DNA from 2 places in the Nonomuraea sp. B208 genome. Region 2 is predicted to be linked to the other one. Evidence: riboswitches for the same ligand, from Rfam matches in the RefSeq annotation. Region 2 holds a riboswitch; the other holds the start of a gene.

Region 1 (7,515 bases), 720 kb from region 2:
TGGTATCTGCCGAAGAGCAAGATCCTGGTCGTCGACCAGTGGAACACCCCCGGCCTGGCCGACACGCTCAAGCACGCCGACTGGCGGTGAGCGCGGGATCGCGGCTCAGGCGAGGGCGTCGAGCTGGGCCGCGAGCCATTTCTGGGGCGGCAGGGCGGTGGCCGCGGCGCGCAGCTTGTCGCGCCGCGCCCGCCGCTCGTCCTCCGGCATGACCAGCGCCCTGTGCAGGGCGTCGGCCGTGCCGCTGATGTCGTAGGGGTTGACCATCAGCGCGTACGGGCCCAGCTCGGCGGCCGCGCCCGCCTCCCGCGAGAGCACCAGCGCGCAGCGCGGCGACAGCACCGGGCCCTCCTTGGCCACCAGGTTCATGCCGTCGCGGATGGGGTTGACCAGCAGCACGTCGGCCATCCGGTACGCGGCCAGCGACCGCGGGTAGTCGTCGTGGACGTTGAGGATGAGCGGGTCCCAGTCCTCGGTGGCGAACTCGTTCTCGATCTCCTGGGCGCAGCGCTGCACCGAGGCGGTGTACTCGCGGTATTCCGGCAGGTCGTGCCGGCTCGGGTAGGCGAAGGCCAGGTGCACCACGCGGCCGTGCCACTCGGGATGGGCGGCCAGGAACTCGCCGTAGGCCACCAGGCCGCGCACGATGTTCTTCGACAGCTCGGTGCGGTCGATGCGGACGATGAGGCGGCGGTCGCCGACCTGCTCCCTGATCGCCGTGATGTGCGACTCGACGTCGGGCTCGCCGGCCCGCTCCCACAGCGCCGCGCCGTCCACCCCCAGGCTGTGGACGCCGATCCTGGTGGTGCGGCCCTCGTGGGTGACGCTGCGGGCCGCCCGGTCGACCTCCGCCCCGAGCACCGCCTCGCAGCAGTCCATGAACGCCGCCGCCCACCGCTCGGCCAGGAACCCGGCGTGGTCGGCGCCGAGTATGCCCTCCAGGACCTCGCCGGCCACCTCGTCGGGCAGCAGCGAGAAGTACTCGGGCGGCGCCCACGGGGTGTGGCTGAAGTGCGCGATGCGCAGGTCGGGCCGCTCGGCCCTGAGCATGGCGGGGGTGAGCGTGAGGTGGTAGTCCTGCACCATCACGCGGGCGCCGTGGCCGGCCTCCTCGGCGAGGGCGAGCGCGAAGGCGCCGTTGTAGTCGCGGTAGGACTCCCACTCGCGGGCGAAGCGGATGCCGAAGCTGGGCGCGTTGGGGATGTCGTAGAGCAGGTGGTTGACGAACCACAGGGTGGAGTTGGCCACGGCGTTGTAGGCGCGATGGAACGTGGTCGCGGGGATGTCGAGCATGCGCAGCGGCCCGGTGTCGTAGCCGGCCTGGTCGAGCCGGCCGCCGGGGGACAGGCGCACGGCGCCGCGGTCGTCGTCGGACAGCGCCGCGCAGACCCACAGGACCCCGTCGTCCTTGGCGACCCCGGACAACCCGGAGACGAGACCGCCGCCGCCCCGTCTCATGATGAGAACACCGTCGTCGGAGACGGTGAAGGAGACCGGCCCTCTGTTGGAGGCCACGAGGACGCTGTTCATCGAAGCTCCTTCCGATCATAGGATCGCAGCTATGGCGCTTGATGAGCTAACCGAGGAACTCGCCCGATCCGCCGCCGCTGGAGATCATCGCGCGCTCGGCGAGTTGCTGGCCAGGATCGAGCCGGATGTGATGCGCCACTGCTCCCGGATTCTTCCGTACCACCAGGATGCCGAGGAGGCGTCGCAGGACACCCTGCTCGCGGTGGCGCGCAACATCGGCCGCTTCGAGGGGCGTGCCAGGTTCAGCACCTGGCTGCACATCGTCACGGCCAACTGCGCGCGCACCACCTACCGGTCGCTGAAGCGCAGGGCGGCCGAGCAGACCTCCGACGAGCTGCCGACGCAGAAGCCCGACGCGCGGCGGGTCAGCGTGATCGCCGGCTCGCGGCTCGACCTGCTCGACGCGATGGAGGCGCTGGAGGCCGACAAGCCCGATCTCGCGCAGGCGCTGGTCCTGCGCGACATCGTGCAGCTCGACTACAACGAGGTGGCCGAGCAGCTCGGCATCCCGCTGGGCACCGCGAAGTCGCGCATCCACCAGGCGCGCAAGTACGTCCAGGCGGCGCTGGGTGACGACTATCGGTGAGACGCCCCGTCTCAGTCTTTGAGACAGGTGGTCGTTCCCGCCGCTTCGGCGGGTAGAGTCGTGTGCAACAACTTCATACAGCTCATCCAGAGGGGTGGAGGGACCGGCCCTGCGAAGCCCCGGCAACCCTCCCGGCTTTCGACTCGCGACCTGGCGAGGCCGACCGGGACAAGGTGCCAATTCCGGTTCGCGGTCAAGGTGGCCGTGGGCGAAGATGAGGGAAGGCCTCGCTTCATGTCGCACGACTTTGGTCCTGCCGTCGCTCTGTCCTGCCGCGAGTGCGGCGCCCGTTACCCGCTCGGGCCGAGCTTCGCGTGTCTGGAGTGTTTCGGGCCGCTCGAAGCGGCCTACGAGTTCGGCCGGGTGACCCGCGAGGACATCGCCGCGGGCCCGGCCAACATCTGGCGCTACCGCTCGCTGCTCCCGGTCCCCGCCGACGTGGCGAGCAAGCCCAACATGAACCCCGGCTGGACGAAGCTGGTCAGGGCGGGCAACCTCGGGCGGGCGCTCGGCATCAAGTCCCTGCACGTCAAGGACGACTCCGGCAACCCCACCCACTCCTTCAAGGACCGGGTGGTCGCCATCGCCGTCGAGGCGGCGCGCAACTTCGGCTTCCACACGCTCTCCTGCTCCTCCACCGGCAACCTCGCGGGCGCGGTGACCGCCGCCGCGGCGCGGGCCGGGCTCGACGCCTGCGTGTTCATCCCGGCCGACCTCGAAGAGGCGAAGATCGCCATGGCCCGGGTGTTCGGCGGCAAGCTGATCGGCATCGACGGCACCTACGACGAGGTCAACCGGTTCTGCTCCGAGCTGATCGGCGACCCGCTGGGCGACAAGTGGGGGTTCGTCAACGTCAACCTGCGGCCCTACTACGCCGAGGGCTCCAAGACGCTCGCGTACGAGATCGCCGAACAGCTCGGCTGGCGGCTGCCTGAGCAGATCGTCATCCCGATCGCCTCGGGCTCGCAGCTCACCAAGATCGACAAGGGCTTCAAGGAGCTCATCGCCCTGGGCCTGGTCGAGGACACCCCCTACAAGGTCTTCGGGGCGCAGGCCGCCGGGTGCTCGCCGGTGTCGGCGGCGTACAAGGCGGGGCACGACGTCGTCCAGCCGGTCAAGCCCAACACCATCGCGAAGTCGCTGGCGATCGGCAACCCGGCCGACGGCCCGTACGTGCTGGACATCGCCCGGCGCACCGGCGGGGCCGTCGAGGACGTCACCGACGCCGAGGTCGTGGCCGCGATCAAGCTGCTGGCCTCGACCGAGGGCATCTTCGCCGAGACCGCGGGCGGCGTCACCGTGGGCGTGCTCAAGAAGCTCGTCGAGGCGGGGCGGCTCGACCCCGAGGCGGAGACCGTGGTCCTCAACACCGGCGACGGCCTGAAGACGCTGGACGCCATCGCCGGCGAGTCGTCGCGGCCCACCGCCGTGATCAAGCCGTCTCTCGACGCGTTCCGCGCGGCTGTCTGACAACCAGGAAAGGCGAGATAACCATGAGCGTTACTGTTCGGATTCCCACCATTCTGCGCACCTACACCGGCGGAAACGCGGAAGTGAGTGGCGAAGGCGCGACTCTTCGTGACGTGCTCGCCAAGCTCGATGCCGACTACCCGGGCATCGGCGCGAGAATTCTGGATGAATCGGGCAAGATTCGGCGTTTTGTCAACGTTTACGTTGGGGAAGAGGACGTCCGTTTCGCCGAGGGCCTGGACACCGCCGTCCCTCAGGGCACGCAGATCTCCATCATCCCGGCGGTCGCCGGCGGCTGAGTGCCCGTACGACTCCACAGAAGGCGCCCCAAGCGGGCGCCTTCTGCTTTTCGGGCCTATTCAAACGTTGAAGTACCCGCACTGCGAACAAATGCGTCTTTCGTGGATTGACTCTGTTGCCAAACCCCTTGCCACAGGTATGGTCGAGGCGATCGTCTGGCTGTTTTGTCGTTAAGTCGGACGATTACGGGTCTCGCGGTGGAATGGGCGAGATCTGTAGCCCCAGTAAGAGGAGTCGGAAGTGGCGCAGGGCACCGTCAAGTGGTTCAACGCGGACAAGGGCTACGGCTTCATCGCGGTAGACGGTGGTAAGGATGTATTCGTCCATTACTCCGCGATACTGATGGACGGGTACCGATCTCTCGAGCAGGGCCAGCGGGTCGAGTTCGAGATCACGCAGGGCCAGAAGGGACCGCAGGCCGAGTCTGTCCGCTCGGTCTGATTTACGTCACCTGGTATGCACCGGCGGGGCCCGTGCGGCAGCGCAGTCCGTACGAGCCCGCCACCCTCGTAGTCGTCGATCGGCGGCGGGCCACACGGTGAGCGGCCCGCCGTCCCTATGCGGATCGGCTGACCTGCGCGGAGACCCCTCCAGAAGGTCGTTCGCTTGCACTCGGCAGGGTAGAGTGCTAAACAGTTCGTTGGCACTCTGTGTGGCAGAGTGCCAATAACTCGGGATCGAGACGATGGGGTCTGCCGAACGGAGATGCAGTCCCTGGCCGTCGCGGGCGTCGGCTCGGTCCAGGACAAGCCACCCTGCATCTGGGAGGTCTAGCCTTATGGCAGCCAAGATGATCGCGTTTGACGAGGACGCCCGGCGCGGTCTCGAGCGCGGTATGAACCAGCTCGCTGACGCCGTCAAGGTGACCTTGGGCCCCAAGGGCCGCAACGTCGTGCTGGAGAAGAAGTGGGGCGCCCCCACGATCACCAACGACGGTGTGTCCATCGCCAAGGAGATCGAGCTCGAGGACCCTTGGGAGAAGATCGGCGCCGAGCTGGTCAAGGAAGTCGCCAAGAAGACGGACGACGTCGCGGGCGACGGCACCACCACCGCCACCGTGCTCGCCCAGGCGCTGGTTCGTGAGGGCCTGCGCAACGTCGCCGCCGGCGCCAACCCGATGGCCCTGAAGAAGGGCATCGAGGCCGCCGTCGAGCGCGTCAGCGAGGAGCTCTCCAAGCTGGCCAAGGACGTGGAGACCAAGGAGCAGATCGCCTCCACCGCCTCCATCTCCGCCGCCGACCCCGAGATCGGCTCGCTCATCGCCGAGGCGATGGACAAGGTCGGCAAGGAAGGCGTCATCACCGTCGAGGAGAGCAACACCTTCGGCCTGGAGCTGGAGCTCACCGAGGGCATGCGGTTCGACAAGGGCATGGTGTCGATGTACTTCGTCACCGACTCCGACCGCATGGAGGCCGTCCTCGAGGACCCCTACATCCTGATCGTCAACAGCAAGGTCTCCGCCAACAAGGACCTGCTGCCCCTGCTCGACAAGGTCGTGCAGTCCGGCAAGCCGCTGCTGATCATCGCTGAGGACGTCGAGGGCGAGGCCCTGGCCACCCTGGTCGTCAACAAGATCCGCGGCCTGTTCCGCTCCGTGGCCGTCAAGGCCCCGGGCTTCGGCGACCGCCGCAAGGCCATGCTCAACGACATCGCCATCCTCACCGGTGGCCAGGTCATCGCCGAGGAGGTCGGTCTCAAGCTCGAGAACGCCACCCTCGACCTGCTGGGCCGCGCGCGCAAGGTCGTCGTCACCAAGGACGAGACCACGATCGTCGACGGCGCCGGCGACGCCGAGCAGATCTCCGGCCGGGTCAACGAGATCCGCGCCGAGATCGAGCGCACCGACTCCGACTACGACCGCGAGAAGCTCCAGGAGCGTCTCGCCAAGCTGGCCGGCGGCGTGGCCGTCATCAAGGCCGGCGCGGCCACCGAGGTCGAGCTCAAGGAGCGCAAGCACCGCATCGAGGACGCCGTGCGCAACGCGAAGGCGGCCGTCGAGGAGGGCATCGTCCCCGGCGGTGGCGTGGCGCTGCTGCAGGCCGGCGCCAAGGCGTTCGACAAGCTGGAGCTGGCCGGCGACGAGGCCACCGGTGCCTCGATCGTCAAGAAGGCTCTGGAGGAGCCGCTCAAGCAGATCGCGGTCAACGCCGGTCTCGAGGGCGGCGTCGTGGTGGAGAAGGTCCGCAACCTCACTCCGGGCGAGGGCCTCAACGCCGCCAGCGGCGAGTACGTCAACATGTTCGAGTCGGGCATCATCGACCCGGCCAAGGTGACGCGCTCCGCGCTGCAGAACGCCGCCTCCATCGCGGCGCTCTTCCTCACCACCGAGGCTGTCATCGCCGAGAAGCCCGAGAAGACCCCCGCCGCCCCGGCCATGCCGGGCGGCGGCGACATGGACTTCTAGGTCTGTTCGCTCGCGAAGCCGAAGAACAAGAGCGGCCCGGATCTTCCGGGCCGCTCTTGTGCGTTGACAGCGGGTTCGTCGACGGGCGTATGCGCTGACGGCGGGTTCGTCGGCCGCGGTCAGACGCCGTAGACCGGGACGATGTGGCCGCGGGCCAGGGTGTTGGCCGTGATGTTGAAGCCCACCACCGCCGGGCTGGCGTCGCCGTCCACGCCCAGCTTGTCGACGCCCAGGGCGTGGACGGTGAAGACGTAGCGGTGCGGGGCGCCGGGCGGCGGGGCCGCGCCGCCGAAGGCCTTGGCGCCGTAGTCGTTGCGGGCGTGGGCGGCACCCTCGGGCAGCCCCTTGAAGTCGGGGGCGCTGCCCGCGCCCGCGGGCAGCTCGGTCACCGAGGCCGGCAGGTCGAACAGCACCCAGTGCCAGAACCCGCTGCCCGTGGGGGCGTCGGGGTCGTAGCAGGTGACGGCGTAGCTCCGGGTCCCTTCGGGCGCGCCGGACCAGCGGAGCTGGGGCGAGACGTTCTGGCCCGTCATGCCCCAGTCGTTGAAGACGTGCAGGTCGCTGAGCCGCTCGCCGTCCTGGATGTCGTCGCTCTCGACCACGAGCGCGGGAACCGACGGCAGGTGTTCATGGGGCAGCGGTGCTGGCACGGCATCCTCCTAGGTAGGCAGCGTTCCTGATCGCCATCCTAGAAGCGGCCGGGCCGGTCGCCGGTCATGGCGTCGCCGGTTCCCGCGCGGGGCGCGGTCACATGGCGAGCTGCGGCGGCAGGGGCTTGTCGTGCAGGACCGTGAGCGAGGTGACCGCACGGGTCAGGACGACGTACAGCCGGGCCAGGCCGCGGGGCTCGGCGGCCACGATGTCGGCGGGCTCGACCACGATCACGTGGTCGTACTCCAGACCCTTGGCGAGCGTGGCGGGGACGACGAGCAGGCGGTGCTCGCCCTCCGGGGCGTCGGGGTCGAGCACGGAGTGCGGACGGCCGGACAGCGCCCGCGCGACCTCGCCGACCAGCGCGTCCGGGACGATGACGCCGATCGAGCCCTCCTGGGCGAGGGCCGCGTCGGCGGCCTCCGCCACCGAGCCGCCCGGGCGGATGCTCAGCGAGCCCGCGCCGGGGCGCAGGGACCGCGGCGCGGCCAGTCCGGGGGCGATGGACGGCAGCAGCCGGGCGGCGAAGTCGAGCACCTCGCGCGGCACGCGGAAGCCGAGCGTCAGCTCGGTC
Region 2 (7,515 bases):
CACGACCTGCTGCGCGGCTTCGCCGGCGAGCTGTTCCACGCCGAGGACAGCGGTGAACGCCGGACGGCCGCGCTGCGCCGGGTCGCCGCCGAGGCCCGCGCCCGCGCCGCCGGCGCCGCCGCCGAGCTGCCCCTCGCCTTCGCCCCGCCGCCGCCGGACCTACCGGAGAGGACGCCGCCCTGCCCGGAAGGCGGCGCCTGGCTGGCGGCCGAGCGCGGCGTGCTCGTCGCCGTGGCCGAGGCCGCCGCCCGAGCCGGGCTGGTACGGGAGGCGGCCGGTCTCGCGTACGCGCTGGCGCCGTTCCTCGTCGTGCGCGGCTTCCACGACGACGCCGTACGGATGGTGGGCACGGTCGCCCACGCCGCCGCGACGGCGGGGGACACCGTCACCGAGACGCGCCTGCGGCTGGTGAGCGCCGACGCCGAGGTCGATCGCCGGCGCGCCGGCACGGTCGCGGACGAGTTCCGCCACCTGCTCGGCCGTAGCTCGCGGGCGGGGGACCGGCACGCGGCGGCGTACGCGCTGCTCGGGGTCGCCGCCACCCTGGAACACGACCTGGGCTCCGCGCTCACCGCCGCCACGCTGGCCGCCGAACGGTTCCAGGAGTTGGGCGACGGGCACGGCCTGCTGAGCGCGTGGACCGAGATCGCCGGCATCCAGTTCTACCTGCGCCGGCACGACGCCGTCGGAGCGACCTGCCGCCTGGCCCTCGCCCACCTCGACGGCCACAGCTCCCTCCATCGGGCCCGTTTCCTGCGCGCCCTCGGGATCGCCTGCTACGAGACGGGCCGCGTCGAGGAGGCGATCGGCCACTACCGGACCAGCCTGGACCTCTGCCGCGAGCTGCGATGGGAGACCGGCGAACGGCTGTCGCTGCACCGGCTGGCCCAGGCCGAGGCCGCGCTGGGCCGCCACGACACCGCCATCGGCATGCTCGCCCGGTGCGCGCGGCTGTTCGTGAACGCGGGGGACACGCGGGGGCAGGCGCTGATCTCGTACACGTTGGGCGAGATCAGCCGGTGGCGCGGCGACGAACGGGTGGCGCTGGCCCACTTCACCGCCTGCCTCGACCGGCTCGACCCGCTCAACGAGCACCTCTGGTCCGCCCGCACCCGCGACCAGATCGCCCGTTCCCGCGCCGCACTCCGATGACCGGTCAATGCCCTGCCCGTGTCCTGGTCCCGGCACTCTCGGTCCGCGAGTCTTGACCGCATGAAAAAGATCGCTCTGCTGGTCTCGACGCTGGCCGTGGCCGGCCTCGCCCTGGTCGCGCCCGCCGGCCCCGCCGCCGCGAACCCGATCCCGCCCGCCGCCATCCCGCCGCCCCGGTGCGTCCCCGAGAGCCAGGGCAACGGGACGTACGAGTGGGAGTACCAGTACACCTCGACCATCAGCAAGGGAGGCCACGGCACGCGGACCCACCACTTCTACGTCTACTACCTGCCGGTCACGTGGTTCAGCACCGGCACGAAGGTGAGCTGCAGCCTGTCCTTCTGAATGTCATCGAGGCGGGCAGGTTCCGCGACACCGTGAAGCTGGTCCGCAAGGAGTCCCAGGTGTCCCGCCGCACGGCCTGGAGGTCGCGAACACTTCCTCCGATGACTCCCGGGCCCGGGCGCGGTCTTCCTCATGAGACGAGACCGAACTCATGAGGAGGAGCGATCCCGTGGACCTGCACAGCGTGGTGTGCGTACGTGACCGGACAATCTCCCTGAAGTGGTACGAAGCCTTCTTCGGCCGGCCGGCGGACGAGATCATCGGCGAGGAACACCTGTGGCAGACCGGTGAGAACGCCTGGCTCGTCATCGACGACCGGCCCGTGCGGGCGGCCCGCGTCGGCGGGACCATGATCACGTTCGGCGTGACCGACCTCGACGACATCCTGGCCCGCCTGGCCGCGTACGGCATCGACCACGAACCGGTGGAGACCTACCCCAACGGGGTGCGCCACGTCGAGATCCTCGACCCCGACGGCAACAGCATGTCGCTCGCGCAACTCCCCTAGGAACCGAGCGGGTGCCCCGTCGTCGCGTCGACGTGATCGGGGATCTCGGCGTGGCGGTCGCCGACCGACGACGTCCCGGTGGGCTCGAACATGAGGATCGCCGCCCCGGCGGGCGCGGACGGCCGGTGCTCCGTGCCGCGCGGGACGGTGAACACCGAGCCCGCGGGGAGCCGGACCGTACGCTCCCCGCCGGGCTCGCGCAGCGCGATGTCCAGCTCCCCGTCGAGCACCAGGAAGAACTCGTCCGTGTCGTCGTGGACGTGCCAGACGTGCTCGCCCTCGACCTTCGCGACGCGTACGTCGTAGTCGTTGACCCGCGTGACGATCCGAGGGCTCCAGAGGGCGTCGAAGGAGGCCAGGGCCTGGCTGAGGGCGATGGGTTCGAGGTTCACGAGTGCATCCTGTCCCACCGGACCCGCCCGGCGTGAGTGCTAGGAATAGCACATGCCGCAAGAATCCTCGCACATCGCCTCGGACGCGCACCGGGTCGTCGTGATCGTGGACGAGAACTCCAACCCCTTCGAGCTGGGCTGCGCGACCGAGGTCTTCGGCCTGCGCCGGCCCGAGCTCGGCCGCGACCTGTACGACTTCCGCCTGTGCTCCCCCGAGCCGCGCACCCTGATGCGGGACGGGTTCTTCACCCTCACGGGCGTCGCCGGCCTGGAGGCGGCCGACGCGGCGGACACCCTGATCGTCCCGAACCGTCCCGACGTCGAGGTGCCCAGAAGAACCGCCGTGCTCGACGCCATCCGCCGGGCGCACGCGCGCGGCGCCCGCCTGGTCGGCTTCTGCAGCGGCGCCTTCACCCTGGCCGAGGCCGGGGTGCTCGACGGACGCCGGGCCACCGCGCACTGGCAGTGGGCGGACTCCTTCCGGGCCCGCTTCCCTTCCGTCCGCCTTGAGACGGACGTGCTGTTCGTGGACGACGGCGACATCCTCACCGCCGCGGGCAGCGCGGCCGCGCTCGACCTCGGCCTGCACATCGTCCGCCGCGACCACGGCGCGGAGGTCGCCAACTCGGTGAGCCGGCGGCTGGTCTTCGCCGCCCACCGCGACGGCGGGCAGCGGCAGTTCGTGGAGCGGCCGGTGCCCGAGGTGCCTGACGAGTCGCTGGCGCCCGTACTCGCCTGGGCCCAGGAGCACCTGGACGCCCCGCTCACGGTGTCCGACCTCGCGGCCCGCGCCTCGGTCAGCGCGGCCACCCTGCACCGCCGCTTCCAGGCGCAACTGGGCACCACCCCGCTCGCCTGGCTGACGGGGGAACGCCTCGCCCTGGCCTGCCGGCTGATCGAACGGGGCGAGTCCCGCTTCGAGACGGTCGCCCGGCACACCGGCCTGGGCACGGCCGCGAACCTTCGCGCGCTGATGCGCCGCAGGATCGGCCTCACCCCTCTGCAGTACCGCCACCGCTTCGGCCCGGGCCAGGCGCCGACGCCGAGGCCAGCCGGGTCATGAGGGTCCGCCGGACGGCCGGCCAGTCGGACGAGACCACCGCGAACATCGCCGAGTCCCGCAGCAGCCCCTCCTCGCCGGGCGCCCACGACATCGACCAGTTGCGCAGGACCCCCTCGAAGCCGATGCCGAGCTGCTCCAGCGCACGTCGGCACCGGTGGTTGCGGGCGTCGGTCTTCAGATCGACCCGCGCGACGCCGATGCTCTCGAACGCGTACGTAAGCAGCAGCAGCTTCGCCTCGGCGTTGATCCCGGTGCCCTGCGCCGACGCCGCGAGCCAGGTGAAGCCGATCTCGATCGCCCGCAGGGAGTCCGGCCGGTCCGGCCACGGCCGCGGATCCCAGAACGCGGTGCACCCCACGGCTTTCCCGTCACGTACGCGGATCTGGGCGAACGGCGTCAGCCCGTCCCTGGCCAACTGCGCCGCGACATACCCCCGCATCCCGGGCCCTCGGGGAACCAGCGTGAACCCGTAGGACGCCCGGTCCTCCTCGGCGGCCTCCGCCAGGTCCGCCGCGTGTTCCATCGTCAACGGCTCCAGCCGTACCAGGGAACCGGCGAGCACGGGAACGTCGAGCTGAACGCTCATCAGACCTTCCTCATCGTTCCTGGCGTTGGCACCTTGCCCGAGCTGGGCAGGTTGCCGGACCGTCACAGGGCCAGGCCCCTCAGATCCTCTGGATGATCGTCGAAAGTCGATCTTCCCCAACGACCGCCGGCAGCGTCAAGCCTGGAGGAGGGCGGCCGCGAGGATCCCGGCCAGCCATTTCTCGTACTCGGCCTCGCTCCACCCGCAGACCTCGGTCAGCTTCTCGAAGTTCTCCGTCGAGGTGAGGACGTAGATCTGCGCGGCCGCCCTGGCAGGAGCGAGGCCCGGCCGCAGGGCCCCGAGCGCGTGCAGGTGGTGGGCCGGCCCGTGGCTGCCCTTCAGCCGCTCGCGTTCGATGTCGGCCAGGACCTCCTGGAGCCCCGCGTCGGCCGGGGAGGCGGCGGCGGCCGCGCGCAGGACGCGGTGCACGGGCTGGATGCGCCGGAGGATCCCGGTGGCCATGGCGGCGTACCGGGCCAGCTTGCGTGCGGGATCGGGTTCGTCGATGATCGCCTGCACCTCGGGGCGGTCGCTCTGCGGCAGGGGCCGGGCGTCGCCGGCCAGCGTGATGTCGTAGACGAGCTTGGCCAGGGCGGGCTTGCCTCCGGGGGAGGACGTGTACAGCGTCTGGAGCGCCACCCCCGCCTCGCGGGCGACCTCGGCCATGGTCGTGTCCGCGTAGCCCTTCCTGATCATGAGTTCCCGCGCCGCGCCCGCGATCCTCTGCCGCGTGGCCTCGGCCTGCTCCTGCCGCAGAGCGCTGGAGTAGGGACGGCGCTTCTTCCGCTCAGTCATCGCCAGCCATACTCCCAGAACCACATTGAATAGAAGCCCTTCTAATGAAAGCTTCTGTCTATACCCAACTCCCGGAGATGCCGATGTCCTTGGTGCTGACCGCGGCCAGGATGGTCGCGCTGCTGCTGATCGGCCTGTACGCGGGCGGCGTCGTCTTCGTCCTCCTCGCCCCGTCCGTGGCCCGCCTGCCGGGACCTGCCTACGTCCGGTACTGGCAGGCGCTCAACGTCGACTACGGCCGCGCCATGCCGCCGCTGCTGCTGGCCGGCATCGCGGCGCTGATCGTCGCGGCCGCCCTGTCGTGGCCCCGAGGATGGTTCGCCTTCGGCCTCACCGCCGCCGCCCTGATCCTGGTGATCCTCACCGTGGCCCTCACCCTGACGGGCCTGGAGCCACTCAACCGGCTGGCGGACGCCTGGGACCCCGACCTCCTGCCCGCCGACTGGGAGGAGAGCCGCCGTCGGTGGTTGAACCTGCACCTCGTACGGACCGCGCTCGCGCTCGCGGCGTTCGCCTCCCTGATCACCGTCCAGACCTTCGACCGCACCTGAACAGCGGCCTTCAGCGCGGGAACTCGTCCGTCCACCCGGTGGTGACGGAGATGTACGAGTTGCTGATCGCCGCACCTCCTTCGGCGGTCAGCAGGATGGTGGCACGCGTCACCCGGGCGGCCTCAGGATCGACGACCATCTTGACCTCCACCTTCCCGGAGAGCGGGATCACCAGCTCCTGCCCGTCCTCGACAGGCCCCACGTTCCTGACCCCGGGGGTGGCGGCGAGGGCCTCGAATGCCGCCGAACGGACCCGCGCGGGCGTCGGCAGCTCCGTGATCAGCTCGATCAGCGGGGAGACGAGCTCGCCTTGCCGGTCGGCAGGGAACATGGCGCTGTCCTGGCGGGGCAGCCCGGCGATGTGCTCCTTCAGCTTCTCCGGATCCGCCGGAAGCCCTTCGAGCTCCTCGAACCCGATCTCGGCGCCCATGAGTCTGAACGGCGCCGGGTCCTCGACGACCGAGCCGGGCGTGGCGGACGGCTCGTTCCTGGACCAGTGGCGGCCGTCGCGGGTGGTCCAGCTCTCCTGCACATGGGGCCCGTCCGGGCCCTGGAACGTACGCTTGATGTGCCAGTAGGTCCCCGTCCCCTGGGAGACGTGCTCGGCGCTGGCCGCCGCCATGAGCAGGACGTCCCTGCCCGAGACCGGCGCGGCGGCGGGCTGGAACACGCCGGCGACGATCAATGCGGCGGCCACCGCGGCGGCCACCGCCATGCCCAGCACCGGCAGGCGCCGGCGGGCGCGGCTGCGCCTCATCCTGTCCTGGAGACGTCCCCTGCTGCGGGCGATCGCCTCGGCGGACGGCTCGGGCTTGGCCAGAAGGGTCGCGACGGCGTTCAGGTCATCCACGGGCTTTCTCCTTGTCGACGATGGCGACGATCTTGCTGCGGGCCCGGCTGAGCCGGGAGCCCACGGTGCCGACGGCGATGCCGAGCGCCTGAGCCACTTCGTCATAACTGAGCTGGCCCAGGGCCACGAGCAGCAGCACGTCGCGCTCGCCGCCGGACAGGGCGGCCAGCGCCCTGGCCAGCTGCGGCTGCATGCGCTCGGCGGCGACCGAGGTGACGACCCGGTCCTCGTGGCCTTCCACGACGGGCTCGGGTCCCAGCTTGGCCAGCGCCTTGTAGTGGCGGGTCTCCTTGCGGCGGTGCCTGGCGATCAGATTGGTGGCGATGCCGAACAGCCAGGGCCGAAGGTCTCCGCGTTCCGGGTCGTACCGGTCGCGCCGGTCGAAGGCCAGCAGGAACGTCTCGGCGGTGAGGTCCTCGGCGATCTGCGTGTCCAGGCGGCCCGCGACGTACAGGTAGATGTCGCGGTAGTAGCGGTCGTGGACGGCGGTGAACAGGTGGGGGTCGCGCCGGTACCGGGCGACGAGCTCGGCGTCGGTCACCTGTTCGCTCGCTTCGGCGCTCACGTTCTTGTCTCCGGCATGCGGTCTGCCTTCTGGGTCTGCGGTCTCGATCACCCATCCTTCGCCGCAGCCCGGAATCGTCTTCCCACACGCCGGCGGTATGCCCCAGGTTTTCGGGACGTGTCCCGTTATAGGCGCCTAAGATGCGCGGCATGTCGTCCCTGCCCCGCCATGAGGCACCGATCAGCCGTCCCGCTGCCTGGCGTGTGCAGCCGACGTGGACCAGTCTGCTGCCGAAGGGCGTGAAGTCATGCCCGCCGCTGGGCTCCGCGGACGGCCACACCACTTATGTGTCGGCGGTGGTGGCCACGGTCCTCGACGGCCGTCCCGTGGCGGTCACCGGGAGCGGCGACAACACCGTACGGGTCTGGGATCTGTCCACCGGTGACCTGATCGGCGCCCCATGGACCGGTCACACGAACACGGTGCGGGCGCTGGCGATGTCCGTGCTGGACGGCCGTCCCGTCGTGGTCAGCGGTGGTGACGACGGCACCGTACGGGTGTGGGAGCTCGCGTCCGGCAAGCCGGTCGGCGAGCCGTTCCACCTCCAGGACGGCGTGCGGGCCCTCGCGATCGCCGAACGCCATGGCCGCCAGGCGGTGGTCACCGCGTGCTACCACACGCCGGTAGGAGTATGGGACCTGGAGACGCGGCAGGAGGTGATGGAGCCGATCCGCGGCCACAGCGGTCCGGTGTACGCGGTGGCGACCG

Evidence for each region. A riboswitch is a leader RNA that binds a small molecule or an ion and turns the genes downstream of it on or off. The one in region 2 is predicted to bind S-adenosylmethionine.
Region 1: it holds a riboswitch for S-adenosylmethionine, as region 2 does, so the genes downstream of both, thrC (threonine synthase) here and AC27IY_RS16945 (GNAT family N-acetyltransferase) in region 2, are expected to answer to the same signal.

Annotation. Positions count from the first base shown of each region.
Region 1 covers NZ_BAAJOU010000021.1:774,429-781,943, forward strand. Annotated here, with positions in the region: gene AC27IY_RS20685 (hypothetical protein) at 1-90, shown strand, start outside; gene AC27IY_RS20690 (alpha,alpha-trehalose-phosphate synthase (UDP-forming)) at 106-1,530, opposite strand; gene AC27IY_RS20695 (RNA polymerase sigma factor) at 1,562-2,116, shown strand; SAM riboswitch class I at 2,196-2,337, shown strand; gene thrC (threonine synthase) at 2,351-3,586, shown strand; gene AC27IY_RS20705 (MoaD/ThiS family protein) at 3,610-3,885, shown strand; gene AC27IY_RS20710 (cold-shock protein) at 4,127-4,327, shown strand; gene groL (chaperonin GroEL) at 4,665-6,290, shown strand; gene AC27IY_RS20720 (YbhB/YbcL family Raf kinase inhibitor-like protein) at 6,410-6,940, opposite strand; gene AC27IY_RS20725 (HelD family protein) at 7,038-7,515, opposite strand, start outside.
Region 2 covers NZ_BAAJOU010000021.1:51,468-58,982, forward strand. Annotated here, with positions in the region: gene AC27IY_RS16920 (AfsR/SARP family transcriptional regulator) at 1-1,152, shown strand, start outside; gene AC27IY_RS16925 (hypothetical protein) at 1,213-1,497, shown strand; gene AC27IY_RS16930 (VOC family protein) at 1,667-2,005, shown strand; gene AC27IY_RS16935 (cupin domain-containing protein) at 2,002-2,397, opposite strand; gene AC27IY_RS16940 (GlxA family transcriptional regulator) at 2,450-3,460, shown strand; gene AC27IY_RS16945 (GNAT family N-acetyltransferase) at 3,390-4,046, opposite strand; SAM riboswitch class I at 4,040-4,145, opposite strand; gene AC27IY_RS16950 (TetR/AcrR family transcriptional regulator) at 4,182-4,841, opposite strand; gene AC27IY_RS16955 (anthrone oxygenase family protein) at 4,925-5,392, shown strand; gene AC27IY_RS16960 (CU044_5270 family protein) at 5,403-6,242, opposite strand; gene AC27IY_RS16965 (RNA polymerase sigma factor) at 6,235-6,807, opposite strand; gene AC27IY_RS16970 (WD40 repeat domain-containing protein) at 6,957-7,515, shown strand, end outside.